DNA from 3 places in the Streptomyces sp. NPDC086554 genome. Region 1 is predicted to be linked to each of the others. Evidence: riboswitches for the same ligand, from Rfam matches in the RefSeq annotation. Region 1 holds a riboswitch; each other region holds the start of a gene.

Region 1 (4,043 bases):
CGTGCACGTCGCCATCCGGGGGGAAATATGGCTCGTGATCACAAACCGTCCCGTCGCCGTGCCCGCGTCATCGCGGCCTCAGTGGCAGCACTGGCCTTGGGCGGGACCGCCCTCGCCGAGATTCCGGTTTCGGCGGCGGGCAAGCCGAAGGGCCACGACGTCTCATCGCACCAGAAGAACGTCAACTGGCAGAAGGCCAAGAGCAAGGGCGCACGCTTCGTGTACGTGAAGGCCACCGAGTCCCACACGTACCGCAACCCCTACTTCAAGCAGCAGTACAACGACTCCCGCAACGCGGGCATCGTCCGCGGGGCGTACCACTTCGCCGTACCGAGCAAGTCGTCCGGCAAGAAGCAGGCCGCGTACTTCATGCATCACGGCGGGCGCTGGCGGGCGGACGGCTGGACGCTGCCGCCCGCGCTCGACATCGAGCACAACCCCTACAGCAAACGCAAGTGCTACGGCCTCAGCAAGACCGGCATGGTGAACTGGATCAAGTCGTTCAGCAACGAGGTGCAGCGCCAGACGGGGCGCCGTCCCGTGATCTACACGACCACCAAGTGGTGGAACAATTGCACGGGCGGCAGCCGCGCCTTCGGGGTGAATCACGCACTGTGGCTGGCGCGCTGGTCGTCGACGTCGGGGACGCTGCCCAAGGGCTGGTCGTACTTGACCTTCTGGCAGTACGACAACAGCGGCAAGCTGCCGGGTGATCAGAATCTCTTCAACGGCTCGATGAGCCAGCTGAAGAGGTTCGCCCGCGGGTAGCCCGAGGGGAGCCAGCACCCTTGGAAGCCCGGATTCCGGGCCTCGTGCCGCCACTCCTGACGATCTCCGTCACGGTTCCGACGGAAGCGGAGTGGCGGCACTTCGGTTCGAGTCACCGCACGGCCCGGCCCAGTTCACTTTCCGTTCACTCAGGTTGCCTACGTTCCACATGCCACTGACGTCCAACAGAAGCCTGGGTAAATGGAACACATCACGCTTCTCCTCGGGATCGTGATCGTTACCGCTCTCGTGTTCGATTTCACGAACGGTTTCCACGACACAGCCAACGCGATGGCGACCACCATCTCGACCGGCGCTCTCAAGCCCAAGACGGCGGTGGCCATGTCCGCCGTGCTGAACCTCGTCGGAGCTTTCCTCTCCGTCGAAGTCGCCAAGACGATCTCCGGCGGCATCGTCAACGAGGACGGACTGAAGACAGAGGTCATATTCGCGGCCCTGGTGGGCGCGATCCTCTGGAATCTGCTGACCTGGCTGGTGGGCCTGCCCTCCAGTTCCTCCCACGCACTCTTCGGCGGCCTCATCGGCGCCGCTGTCATGTCGATGGGCTGGTCGTCGATCGACGGCGGCACCGTCGTCACCAAGATCCTGATCCCGGCCATCGCCGCGCCGCTCGTGGCGGGTCTCGCCGCGATGGCGGCCACGCGCCTGACGTACCGGATCGGCCGCAACACCGACACCAAGGCCACCGCCAAGGGCTACCGCGCGGGCCAGATCGCCTCCGCCGGCCTCGTCTCGCTGGCGCACGGCACGAACGACGCGCAGAAGACCATGGGCATCATCACGCTCGCCCTGGTCACCGGCGGCGTCCTCAACCCCGGCGCGAACCCCCCGATGTGGGTCATCGTCTCGGCCGGTGTGGCCATCGCGCTCGGCACCTACCTGGGCGGCTGGCGCATCATCCGCACCATGGGCAAGGGCCTCACCGACCTGCAGCCGCAGCAGGGCTTCGCCGCCCAAACCAGCGCCGCGACGGTCATCCTCGCCTCGTCGAACATCGGCTTCTCGCTCTCCACCACGCAGTCCTGCTCCGGCGCCGTGATGGGCGCGGGCCTCGGCCGCAAGGGCGGTGTGGTCCGCTGGTCCACGGCGACCCGCATGTTCGTCGCCTGGGGTCTGACCCTCCCGGCCGCCGGTCTGGTCGGCGCGGGGGCCGAGTTCCTCACCAAGCAGGGCCCCTGGGGCATCGGGGCGACCGCCGCGCTCCTGGTCGGCGGCGCGACCGTCATCTGGGTGCTCTCCCGGCGCAACGCCGTCGACCACACGAACGTCGCGGACGACGAGATCGGCGGCTCCGGCGCGGAGCCCGCGGGCGTCGTCACCACCGCGATCGCCGCCGTCACGCCGCCGCCCACCGGTGCCGCCGCGACGGCCACCGACGACGACCACGTCAAGGCCACCATCCCGGCCCCGACCGGCCCTGTGGCGGATCCCGCCCGCGCCACGGTGTAAGGACAGATCAGCATGGACATCGACTGGGCAGCTCTCGGCTCCGTCTTCGGAGTCAGCCTCGCGGTGACAGTGGCCCTGGTGGGCCTGTTCACCCTCGGCATCGTCGGCCTCTCCAAGCACGAGGCGGCCACCTCCGGCGCCTCTTCCGCCACGGGCGGCAACGCGGTGGCGGCGCGCGCCGGCGCGTACCTGTGCTTCGCGCTGTGCACGGCCGCGGTGGCGTACGGGATCTATCTGATCGTCGCCTGACGACCGGAGTTCGAGGTGGGGTGCGGGACGCTTCGGCGCCTTGCACCCCACCTTCGTATGTGGGCCTTGGCACACTCTCCCGTCGCAGGTCAACGGCGAGTTGACGGGCGTTCGCGGGCGTGGTGGACTGCCGGAGCCATTACGGCGGCAGAAGAGGAAGCCGGTGCGAATCCGGCGCGGTCCCGCCACTGTCACCGGGGAGACGACGTCCCCCGTGAGCCAGGAACTCTCGCCCGCCGATCACGTCGAACCAGGGCGCGGACACCCTGAGTGAGGACATATCGCCATGCGCGGCCGCCCGTTGCCGGTTCCTGTGCCCCCGCCCTTCCGGGCCGGGCCCGTCGCTCCCCTTCACGTAGCGGTCGGCTGAACCCATGTGTGCCGATCGCGACTTCGCGTACGGCGCCGCCGCCGGGCTCCTCGGTGACCTGCTCCTCGGCGATCCCCGCCGCGGGCATCCGGTCGCCGCGTTCGGGCGTGCGGCGGGTGCCGTCGAGCGTGTCCTGTGGCGGGATCACCGCGGGTGGGGTGCGCTGCATGCCGTGGTGTGCGCCGGCGGGGCTGCGGGTGCCGCCGCCCTTGCCTCTTCTCTTGTACGTCGTCGCTCGCGTGCCGGATCGGTCGCGCTGACCGCCGCCGCGACCTGGGCCGTGGTCGGCGGGACCTCGCTCGGGCGTGAGGCGCGGGCCGTCGGCGGTGCGCTCGCCGCCGGGGACATCGAGGTGGCGCGGGAGCGGCTGCCGCATCTGTGCGGGCGGGATCCGCAGGCGCTGGATGCCGACGGCATCGCGCGGGCCGTGGTCGAGTCCGTCGCCGAGAACACGTCCGACGCCGTCGTGGGGGCGCTGGTCTGGGGGGCGTTGGGCGGGGTGCCGGGGCTCGTGGGGTTCCGGGCCGTGAACACGTTGGACGCGATGGTGGGGCACAAGTCCGCGAGGTACCTCCGGTACGGGTGGGCGTCTGCTCGGCTCGATGATGTTCTGGGGTGGCCGGGGGCTCGGCTTACCGCCCTGCTGGCGGCTGCTGCGGGGGATTCGCCGTCCGGGGCGCTGCGGGCCTGGCGTGAGGATGCCGCTGCGCATCCGAGCCCTAACGCGGGGCCTGTAGAGGCGGCCTTTGCGGGGGCGTTGGGGGTGCGGCTCGGGGGGACGCTCTCGTACGGGGGGCGGGTTGAGCATCGGCCCGTTCTGAACCGGGGTGGGCGGGACGTTGCCGTGGCTGACATCGAGCGGGCTGTGCGGCTGTCTCGGCGGGTCGGCTTGCTGGCGCTGGGGGTTGCCATTGCCGCCCGTCGGAAGCGGAGCCCGGCAGTTGGGGCTGTGCCCACCCGTTCCGCCCTGCGGAACGCCTGCCCACAGCCAGGACAGCACGGGCAGCACAAGCTGGGAGGACGCTCATGAGTGGCGGGCTGCTCGTCGCCGGGACCACATCAGATGCCGGGAAGAGCGTCGTCACCGCCGGGATCTGCCGGTGGCTGACCCGCAAAGGCGTGTCCGTCGCGCCGTTCAAGGCGCAGAACATGTCGCTCAACTCCTTCGTCACGCGCGAGGGCGCCG
Region 2 (4,043 bases), on a different contig from region 1:
GTCCTCTACAACGCCTCCGTACTCGCGGAGATCGTACGAGCCGGAATCCTGTCCCTGCCCCGGGGCCAGACCGACGCGGCCAAGGCGATTGGCATGCGCAAGAACCAGGTCATGCGCCATGTGCTCCTTCCGCAGTCGGTCACCGCGATGCTCCCGGCGATCGTCAGCCAGCTGGTGGTCATCGTGAAGGACACCGCGCTGGGCGGCGCGCTGCTCGGTTTCTCCGAACTCCTTGCGTCGGTCCGCCCGATGAGCGCGAACTACGGTGCGAACACCATCGCCAGCTTCACCGTGGTCTCGGTGATCTTCGTCCTGCTGAACTTCGCGCTCACGTCCTTCGCGGGCTGGCTGGAAGGCAGGCTGAGGCGCGGCAAGAAGTCCACCGGCGCGGTGGTCGGCGTGGACGCGGTCGAGACCCTGGCGACACCGGGCGAGCACGTGAGCCGTGACGATCTCGGTGGCGGGGGCGGCAACTCCAGCAAATGACATGGGGAGCGTTCCCGGTGGTTCAGAGCCCCACGCGGGTGAACGTCACATGCGTTACTCCGCTGGGCGAGGAGGCGGCCTCGACCTCGTAGTTCTGCTCGGTGCCCGTCAGTCCGTCCCAGAGGCGGACGCCTCGGCCGAGCAGGATCGGGACCACCACGATGTGCATGTGGTCGACGAGCCCGGCGGCAAGGAAGTCGCGGATCACGGTGGGCCCGCCGCCGATGCGTACGTCCTGGCCGTCCGCTGCCTCGCGGGCCGTCTCGAGCGCCGTGGCGGGCGAAGTGTCGAGGAAGTGGAACGTCGTGCCGCCCTCCATCTCGATCGGCGGGCGGGGGTGATGGGTGAGGATGAAGGTCGGTGTGTGGAACGGCGGGTTGGGCCCCCACCACCCCTTCCAGTCCGGGTCCTTGTGCCAGCCGGGCGGGCCGAACTTCCCGGCGCCCATGATCTCGGCGCCGATCCCGGGTGCGAACTGCTGGGCGAAAGCGTCGTCGAGGCCGGCGGTCCCGCCGGGCCGGTCGGTCATCCTGTGCCAGAACCGGGTGGTGAACATCCACTCGTGCAGCCTTTCGCCGGCGTGGCCGAACGGCGCGTCGTGGCTCTGACCCTCACCGGTGCCGAAGCCGTCGAGCGAGATGGAGAAGTTGTGGACGCGGGCGAGTGACATGGCTGGAGACTTCCTTCCCTCTGCTGGTCCAGTTTCGTCGCATCAGCTCGGTCATGCAGCCGGGACATCCCGGCCACCGTAGACGTACGCAAAGGTACTGGAGCGTTCTGGCCATGGATCGACCCCGGGGACGGCGCAGGATCTGCGGCGCGGTGTCCGGGGAGTCGGCCAGGGCGTACGGAGCCCGGCCGCGCACCAGCGCGATGTCTCCTGGCGCGAGGAAGACCCGGGGCCCGGCTTCGGGTACCACCCAGCCCTGGCCGCGGGCATGGACGTGGTCGTCGCGAACTCGCGCGGCCCGCAGACCCTGGCCGGTCTCGTCGGCGAGCTGGGTGCGCGCTGGTGGGCAAAGGCGTCCTGGACGCCGCGAACTACTACCCCTCCCGCGACGGACGGATCGAGGAGCTGGACGAGGAGACGCTGACCATCGGTCAGTTCGCCCAACAGGGTCTGCCTGGCGCCAAGTTGGTCAGGGCCTGCCGATCGCCGGCGACGACGCCGGGGCGCGGGCCGAGGACACCGCACTGATGAACAAGCTGGGATACGACACGGTGGACGTCGGCGCGCTCGCCGACAGCTGGCGCTTCGAGCGCGAGACAAGGGCCGCAGCAGCAGTTCCGCCAGTCAGGTCCCCGTCCCCGGCTTCTCCCTCTACTCGCTGAGCAAGTCGGCCCTCGTCGGCATGACCAAGGCCATGGCCCGGGAACTGGGAGGACGGCCGGACGCCACGTACATCACCGGGGCGCAGATCCTTGTGGACGGCGGCCTCACCGGCTGGCCAGGGGCAGCCCTGCGTCGCGTACGAGAGGCGCTCGCCCATGCCATCCGTCATGAGAGGACTCCTCTCGTACGTATAGGCTTCCCCACGCAGCTGGTTCGCCCTGTCCGCCAGGCAGGCGCGTCGTAAGAGGGAACCCGGTGGGAATCCGGGACTGCCCCGCAGCGGTGAGCGGGAACGACCGCCGTCATACGCACTGGATTCGCCTGCGGATCCGGGAAGCGACGGCCAGTAGGTGCCTCGTCCTCCTTCGAGAGGGCTCGGCGGGCCCGTGAGTCCGAAGACCTGCCACTGCCCGTGCGCGAAGGAGCGCACGGCATCTCGGTGACCTCGAGGGCGGGTCGGCGGCGGAAGCGAGCATCCCCGGCCAGGGGCATCCCCGCTCAGGGGCATCCCGGGCGCACTCAGGGGCTACCCCACGGGGCTCGCCTTTCTTGCCGTCCCTTCGCGTCCTCGTCCCGTCCCGGGAACCAGGACGAGTACTCGCGAAGGAGAGTTCCGTGACCGCCACATCCACCGCCACAGCCGCGGCCCGCACCGCCGAGGCCACCGTGTACGGCTATCCCCGGCAAGGCGCCGACCGGGAACTGAAGAAGGCCATCGAGGGGTACTGGAAGGGGCGTGTCGGCGCGGACGAACTGCGCCGGACCGCTTCCGAGTTGCGTCGCGACAACTGGCGGCAGCTCGTCGACGCCGGCATTCACGAGGTGCCGACCGGGGACTTCTCGTACTACGACCATGTCCTGGACACCAGCGTCATGGTGGGCGCCATCCCGGACCGTCACCGTGCCGCCGTCGAAGCCGACCAGCTGGACGGTTACTTCGCCATGGCGCGGGGCACGCAGGACGTGGCGCCCCTTGAGATGACCAAGTGGTTCGACACCAACTATCACTATCTGGTGCCGGAGTTGGGGCCTGACACCGTGTTCAGTGCGGACTCCGGCAAGCAGGTTGCCGAGCTGGGCGAGGCTCTCGCTCTCGGGCACACCGGGCGGCCCGTCCTCGTCGGTCCCGTCACCTATCTGCTGCTCGCCAAGCCCGCACCCGGCGTTGCCCCGGACTTCGAGCCGCTGACGCTCCTCGACCGGCTGCTTCCGGTGTACGCCGAGGTCCTCGCCGATCTGCGCGCCGCGGGCGCCGAGTGGGTCCAGCTGGACGAGCCCGCCCTGGTGCAGGACCGCACCCCTGCCGAACTGAACGCCACCGCCCGCGCCTACCGCGATCTCGGCGCGCTCACCGACCGGCCCCGACTCCTCGTCGCCTCCTATTTCGACCGGCTCGGCGACGCCCTGCCCGTCCTGGCGAAGGCGCCCGTCGACGGTCTCGCCATCGACTTCACCGGGCCCGCCGTCGCCAATCTCGACGACCTCGCCGCCGTCGGCGGCCTGCCCGGCAAGCGTCTTGTCGCCGGTGTCGTCGACGGCCGCAATGTGTGGATCAATGACCTGGGGAAGTCCCTGGCCCTGCTGGGTACGCTGCTCGGCCTCGCCGACCGGGTGGATGTGGCCGCTTCCTGCTCCCTGCTGCACGTCCCGCTGGACGCCGACGCAGAGAAGGGCCTCGATCCGCAGATCGCCCGCTGGCTTGCCTTCGCCCGGCAGAAGACCGGTGAGATCGCCACCCTCGCCCGTGGTCTGGGTGAAGGCACCGGTGCTATTGCCGCTCAACTCGCCGCCAATCGCGCTGACTTGGCGTCGCGCGCCAGTTCCTCGCTCACCCGCGATCCGGAGGTGCGGGCCCGCGCCGCGGCCGTCACCGACGCGGACACCCGCCGTTCCCAGACATACGCCGAGCGGGCCGCCGCCCAGCGCGAACGGCTGCGCCTGCCGCTGCTTCCGACGACGTCCATCGGCTCCTTCCCGCAGACCGGCGAACTGCGCACCGCCCGCGCCGACTTGCGCGCCGGACGCATCGGCACGGCCGCGTACGAGGAGCGCATCGAGGCCGAGATCCGCGAGGTCATCGCCTTCCAGGAGAAGACCGGCATCGACGTCCTGGTGCACGGCGAGCCCGAACGCAACGACATGGTGCAATACTTCGCAGAACGGCTTACCGGATATCTGGCCACGCAGCATGGTTGGGTCCAGTCCTACGGGACGCGTTACGTCC
Region 3 (4,043 bases), on a different contig from region 1:
CGGTGGCATCCCTCCGTGCGACACGGTCCGCGACCTGCTCGACGCTCGCATCACGGAGATCGACGACACCGTGTCCGAACTCCTGGCCCTGCGCGGGACCCTCGTCGACACCCGGCAGCGCGCCAGTGACTGCACCGACGTACGTCCCGTCACCGTCTGCGGGATCATTGAGGACGCGTAGTCCCTTCCGCACACGGCTCAGGGCTTCCGCCCGCGGCTCAGGGGCTTCCCCCTTGACGCAACCACCGGCCGCCGCCGGTCGGCGCTGATCGTGCTGTGCTTCGTGCAATTCATGCTGGTCCTGGACGACAACGTGGTGAGTGTCGCTCTCCCCAGCGTCCGGGATGAACTCGGCTTCAGTGCCGCGGGCCTGGCCTGGGTCGTCAACGCGTACTTCCTCGCCTTCGGCGGGCTGCTGTTGATTTCCGGCCGCGCGGCCGACCTGCTGGGCCGCCGACGCGTCTTCCTCAGCGGCGTGGCGCTGTTCGGTGCGGCGAGCCTGGCCTGCGGACTCGCCCAGGAACCCTGGCAGTTGGTGACCGGGAGATTCGTCCAGGGGGCGGGCGCGGCCATGGCCAGCCCGGCCGCACTGTCCCTGATCACACTTCTGTTCCCAGGTGCCGAGGAGCGCGCCAAGGCATTCAGCATCTGGGGCGGCATCGCCGGTCTGGGCGGCACCATGGGCTTGGTGATCTCCGGGGCGCTGACCGGCCTCACCTCCTGGCGCTGGATCTTCCTGATCAACCTGCCCGTGGCCGCCGGGGCTCTGGTACTGCTCCCGCGCCTCGTCGCCGAGAGCCGGGCCACCCGCCAGGCGCGCCTGGACGTACCTGGCGCGGTCTTGGGCACCGGCGCCGTCTTGTCGCTGGTCTACGGTCTGCTCCAGGCCGGGGAGTCGGGTTGGGGTGACTCGGCCGTTGCCGGGCCCCTGCTCCTTGCCGTCGTCCTGACCGTCTCGTTCCTCGCGGTCGAGTCACGCACGGCCGAGCCACTGGTGCCCTTGTCGTTCCTGTCCTTCCGCACCCGTGCCGTCGCCAACGGTGCGACCCTGCTGTTCTCCGCTGCCCTCTACGCGATGGCCTTCCTGCTGATGATCCACCTGCAGACCGTGCTGCGCTACGGTCCGCTCAAGGCTGGCATCGCCTACCTGCCCTACGGTGCCGGAATCCTGACGGGCATGTGGCTCTCCTCCCGCGCAGTGATCAGGTTCGGGATGCGCCGGACTTTCGTCGTGTCGTTCCTGATCAGCTCAGCGGGGCTGCTCCTGCTGTCCGACGTGACACCGAACGACAGCTACGCATCCGGGGTGCTGCCCGGCATGCTTGTCATGAGCCTCGGCTGCGGCCTGAGCCTTCCTGCCCTGACAGTCGCCGCGCTCACAGGCACCACCGAGGAGAACGCCGGTCTCGGCTCTGCGCTCCTCAGCTCCGTTCAACAGATCGGCGGCGCTGTGGGGGTGGCGGTACTCGTCACCCTGGCCGCGCGCCGCAGCGACGCCGTGGCCGATTCGACCGGCCCGCTGCACGCCGCGACGGAAGGCTACTCACTCGCGCTCATCGTCGCTGCGGCCCTCCTCGCGCTCGGAGCCCTCCTCATCGCCACCCTGCTCGGAAGCCGCCGCTCAGAATCTGCGGCGGACGTACGCGACATGTCGGCAAAGCACGGCTAGCTGCACGAAGCTGTCCCGTGCGACGCCATCCGTGAACCCCTATCGGGCACAGAGGGCCTTGCTCTAAGTTGCCTAGTAGACGTCGCGCACACGCGACGACAAGTTCGCATCGAGGCGAAGGTGAGCAGGAACCCGGTGGAAATCCGGGGCGGTGCCGCCACTGTGACCGGGGTGACCCGGGAGTCAGACACTGACCCTTCGTCCTCCAGGCAAGTGGGGCGTGCGCACCCCACGAGGAGGTTTCATGAGTGCTTCAGCGGTTCCCGGAACGCGATCTGCCGCGGGGCTGGTCGTTCACCCGCTGCGGGACGGGCTCATCGCTGCCGCGGCGGTGATTCTCGCGCTGGTCGTGCTGGACGCGGTCTTCCTGGACCAGGGGGCGCTGCTGTCACCGATGCTCGGCAAGGTCGCGACATCGGCCAACTACGTCCACGAGTTCGCGCACGACGGGCGGCACCTCTTCGGTGCCCCTTGCCACTGAGGAGAGCGCTCATGACTTCTCTCCTGTTCCTGCTGGGCCGGGGCACGTTCGCGGGTGGAGTCGCCGGTCTGGTCAGCGGAGGCTTCTCGGTGCTGTTCGCGGAACCGGTACTGGACCGTGCGGTGCGGCTGGAAGCGGCCCGTGAAGAGGCGCGCGGCGCGAGTGCCGCGGTCGAGGTCTTCTCCCGCTCCACCCAGCACACGGGCCTGGTGGTGGCCGCAGTTGGCACTGGTGCGGCGATCGGGGTGCTCTTCGCTGTCGTGTACGCGGTGCTGCACCGTCGGGACCCGGACAGCGCGCCCTGGAAGCGGTCGCTGATGCTGGCGGGCGCCGGATTCACCGGAGTCTGGCTACTGCCATTCCTGCGCTATCCGGCGAACCCGCCGGGCGTGGGCGACCCGGGCACGGTCGGTGTCCGCGGCGATGCGTGGCTCGCGGCCATCGGGATCAGCTTGATCGCTGTCGTCCTGGCCTGGAGCATCCGCACGTGGTTGGAGCGGCACGGCCACCCCGCGCCGCTGCGCCAGCTCGCTGTCGCGGCCATCATGGTGACCGCGCTCGGCTCACTCTTCGCGCTGCCGGACAACCCCGACGTGGTGAACGCTCCCGCGACGCTGGTGTGGGACTTCCGGGTGCTCTCGGCGGCGTCCGTGGGGCTGCTGTGGGCCTTGCTGGCCGTGGGCTTCGGTCTCATCGGCTTGCGGGCGGCTCGTACGCGGATGGGGGCGAGTGCGCGGACTGCACCCGTACCCGCAGCCTGACCCTCCGGTCGTGCCTCGGCCGACGTCCCTGTGCGCGTCACGGGCGTCGGCCGCTCCGGCGAGCGGCTGGTGCTGTCGCAGTCCGCGTGAGGCTTCAACGCACGATCAGAGTGCCCTTCATGGACGGGTGAAAGGTGCAGTCGAAGGCGTAACGGCCGGTGTCGGAAGGGGCCGTGAGAGTGGCGGACCCGCCGCCAGGGATGCTCCCTGTGTCGAATGTCTTGCCCTCCGTGGCGGTCACCGTGTGTGCTTCGGAGTCCTGGTTGACCACCGCGATCTTCTCGCCGGGACGCACAGTCAGTGTCGCGGGGCTGAACGCGAAGTCCTTCACGGTCAGGCGTACCTCGCCGGTGCTCGTTGGCGCGGATGTCGAGGCAGGGGGCGAGGAGGCCGGGGTGGAGGCGTCGTCCCCGCTGGAGCAGGCGGTGACGAAAAGCAGTGCGGCCGCGGCTCCGAGTGCGAGGGAGGCGACATTCCGCCGGTGATGCGAAGACGTCATCGGACCGGGCCCTTCGGATTTCGGATGGGCATCCCCGAGTGGGACCGTACGCAGGGGCTGAGAGCCAACGAATCCGAGCCCGCCGGGGTGCGTGGATCGGTCGGGTCCATTCTCGCCCGCGGCGCTGAACCCGACCACTCTTGTTCAGCTCAGACCGCTGGCGAGGGTCCGCGCGGCCGGGCCAGGTGCGGGGCGGCGGGCCCGCGCATCAAGCAGCCATCATCAACAGCATCGCGGACATGGTGCCGCCCATGCCGATGTGGGCGGCGAGCGCCGCCTCCGGTGTAGCGCCGAGCCTGCGGCGCTGGCCGTGGCGCCCGCCTTCCGCTGCGCGGGCCCGGTCCCACACCAAGATCGTCAGCGACGCCAGGAACACGACGACCGTGTCGGGCATGGTGAGCAGCCAGCGGCCCCAGCTGCGGCGTCGGCCACGCTCGCGGTTTCCGGCGAGTCTGTCCCTGCCCGTGCCGCGCACGCGTGCCCACACGGACGCGGCGATGGACAGCAGGAAGTAGACGGCGAGTGCGGCGATCACGAAGCGCCAGACGGAAGGTGACGGCGCGTCGGCCCCGGCGGCGACAGCATGGGTACTCATGCCATGCGTGTCCATCCCAGGCATGGACTCCATGCCTG

What was found. Region 1 has a riboswitch for cobalamin ahead of AB0O76_RS37820 (cobalamin biosynthesis protein). Riboswitches for the same ligand answer to the same signal wherever they lie in the genome.
Region 2: another riboswitch for cobalamin. It lies ahead of metE (5-methyltetrahydropteroyltriglutamate--homocysteine S-methyltransferase); the one in region 1 lies ahead of AB0O76_RS37820 (cobalamin biosynthesis protein).
Region 3: another riboswitch for cobalamin. It lies ahead of AB0O76_RS17620 (hypothetical protein); the one in region 1 lies ahead of AB0O76_RS37820 (cobalamin biosynthesis protein).

Annotation. Positions count from the first base shown of each region.
Region 1 is NZ_JBFBJK010000033.1:25,508-29,550, reverse strand. It holds gene AB0O76_RS37835 (lysozyme) at 28-768, shown strand; gene AB0O76_RS37830 (inorganic phosphate transporter) at 970-2,238, shown strand; gene AB0O76_RS37825 (hypothetical protein) at 2,251-2,487, shown strand; cobalamin riboswitch at 2,586-2,739, shown strand; gene AB0O76_RS37820 (cobalamin biosynthesis protein) at 2,862-3,887, shown strand; gene AB0O76_RS37815 (cobyric acid synthase) at 3,884-4,043, shown strand, end outside.
Region 2 is NZ_JBFBJK010000035.1:72,794-76,836, forward strand. It holds gene AB0O76_RS38955 (amino acid ABC transporter permease) at 1-486, shown strand, start outside; gene AB0O76_RS38960 (dihydrofolate reductase family protein) at 509-1,156, opposite strand; gene AB0O76_RS38965 (hypothetical protein) at 1,098-1,406, opposite strand; gene AB0O76_RS38970 (hypothetical protein) at 1,499-1,684, shown strand; partial or broken gene AB0O76_RS38975 (oxidoreductase) at 1,782-1,874, shown strand; cobalamin riboswitch at 2,012-2,242, shown strand; gene metE (5-methyltetrahydropteroyltriglutamate--homocysteine S-methyltransferase) at 2,435-4,043, shown strand, end outside.
Region 3 is NZ_JBFBJK010000009.1:270,246-274,288, forward strand. It holds gene AB0O76_RS17610 (MerR family transcriptional regulator) at 1-181, shown strand, start outside; gene AB0O76_RS17615 (MFS transporter) at 266-1,669, shown strand; cobalamin riboswitch at 1,753-1,883, shown strand; gene AB0O76_RS17620 (hypothetical protein) at 1,914-2,150, shown strand; gene AB0O76_RS17625 (CbtA family protein) at 2,162-2,911, shown strand; gene AB0O76_RS17630 (cupredoxin domain-containing protein) at 3,006-3,410, opposite strand; gene AB0O76_RS17635 (DUF5134 domain-containing protein) at 3,619-4,043, opposite strand, start outside.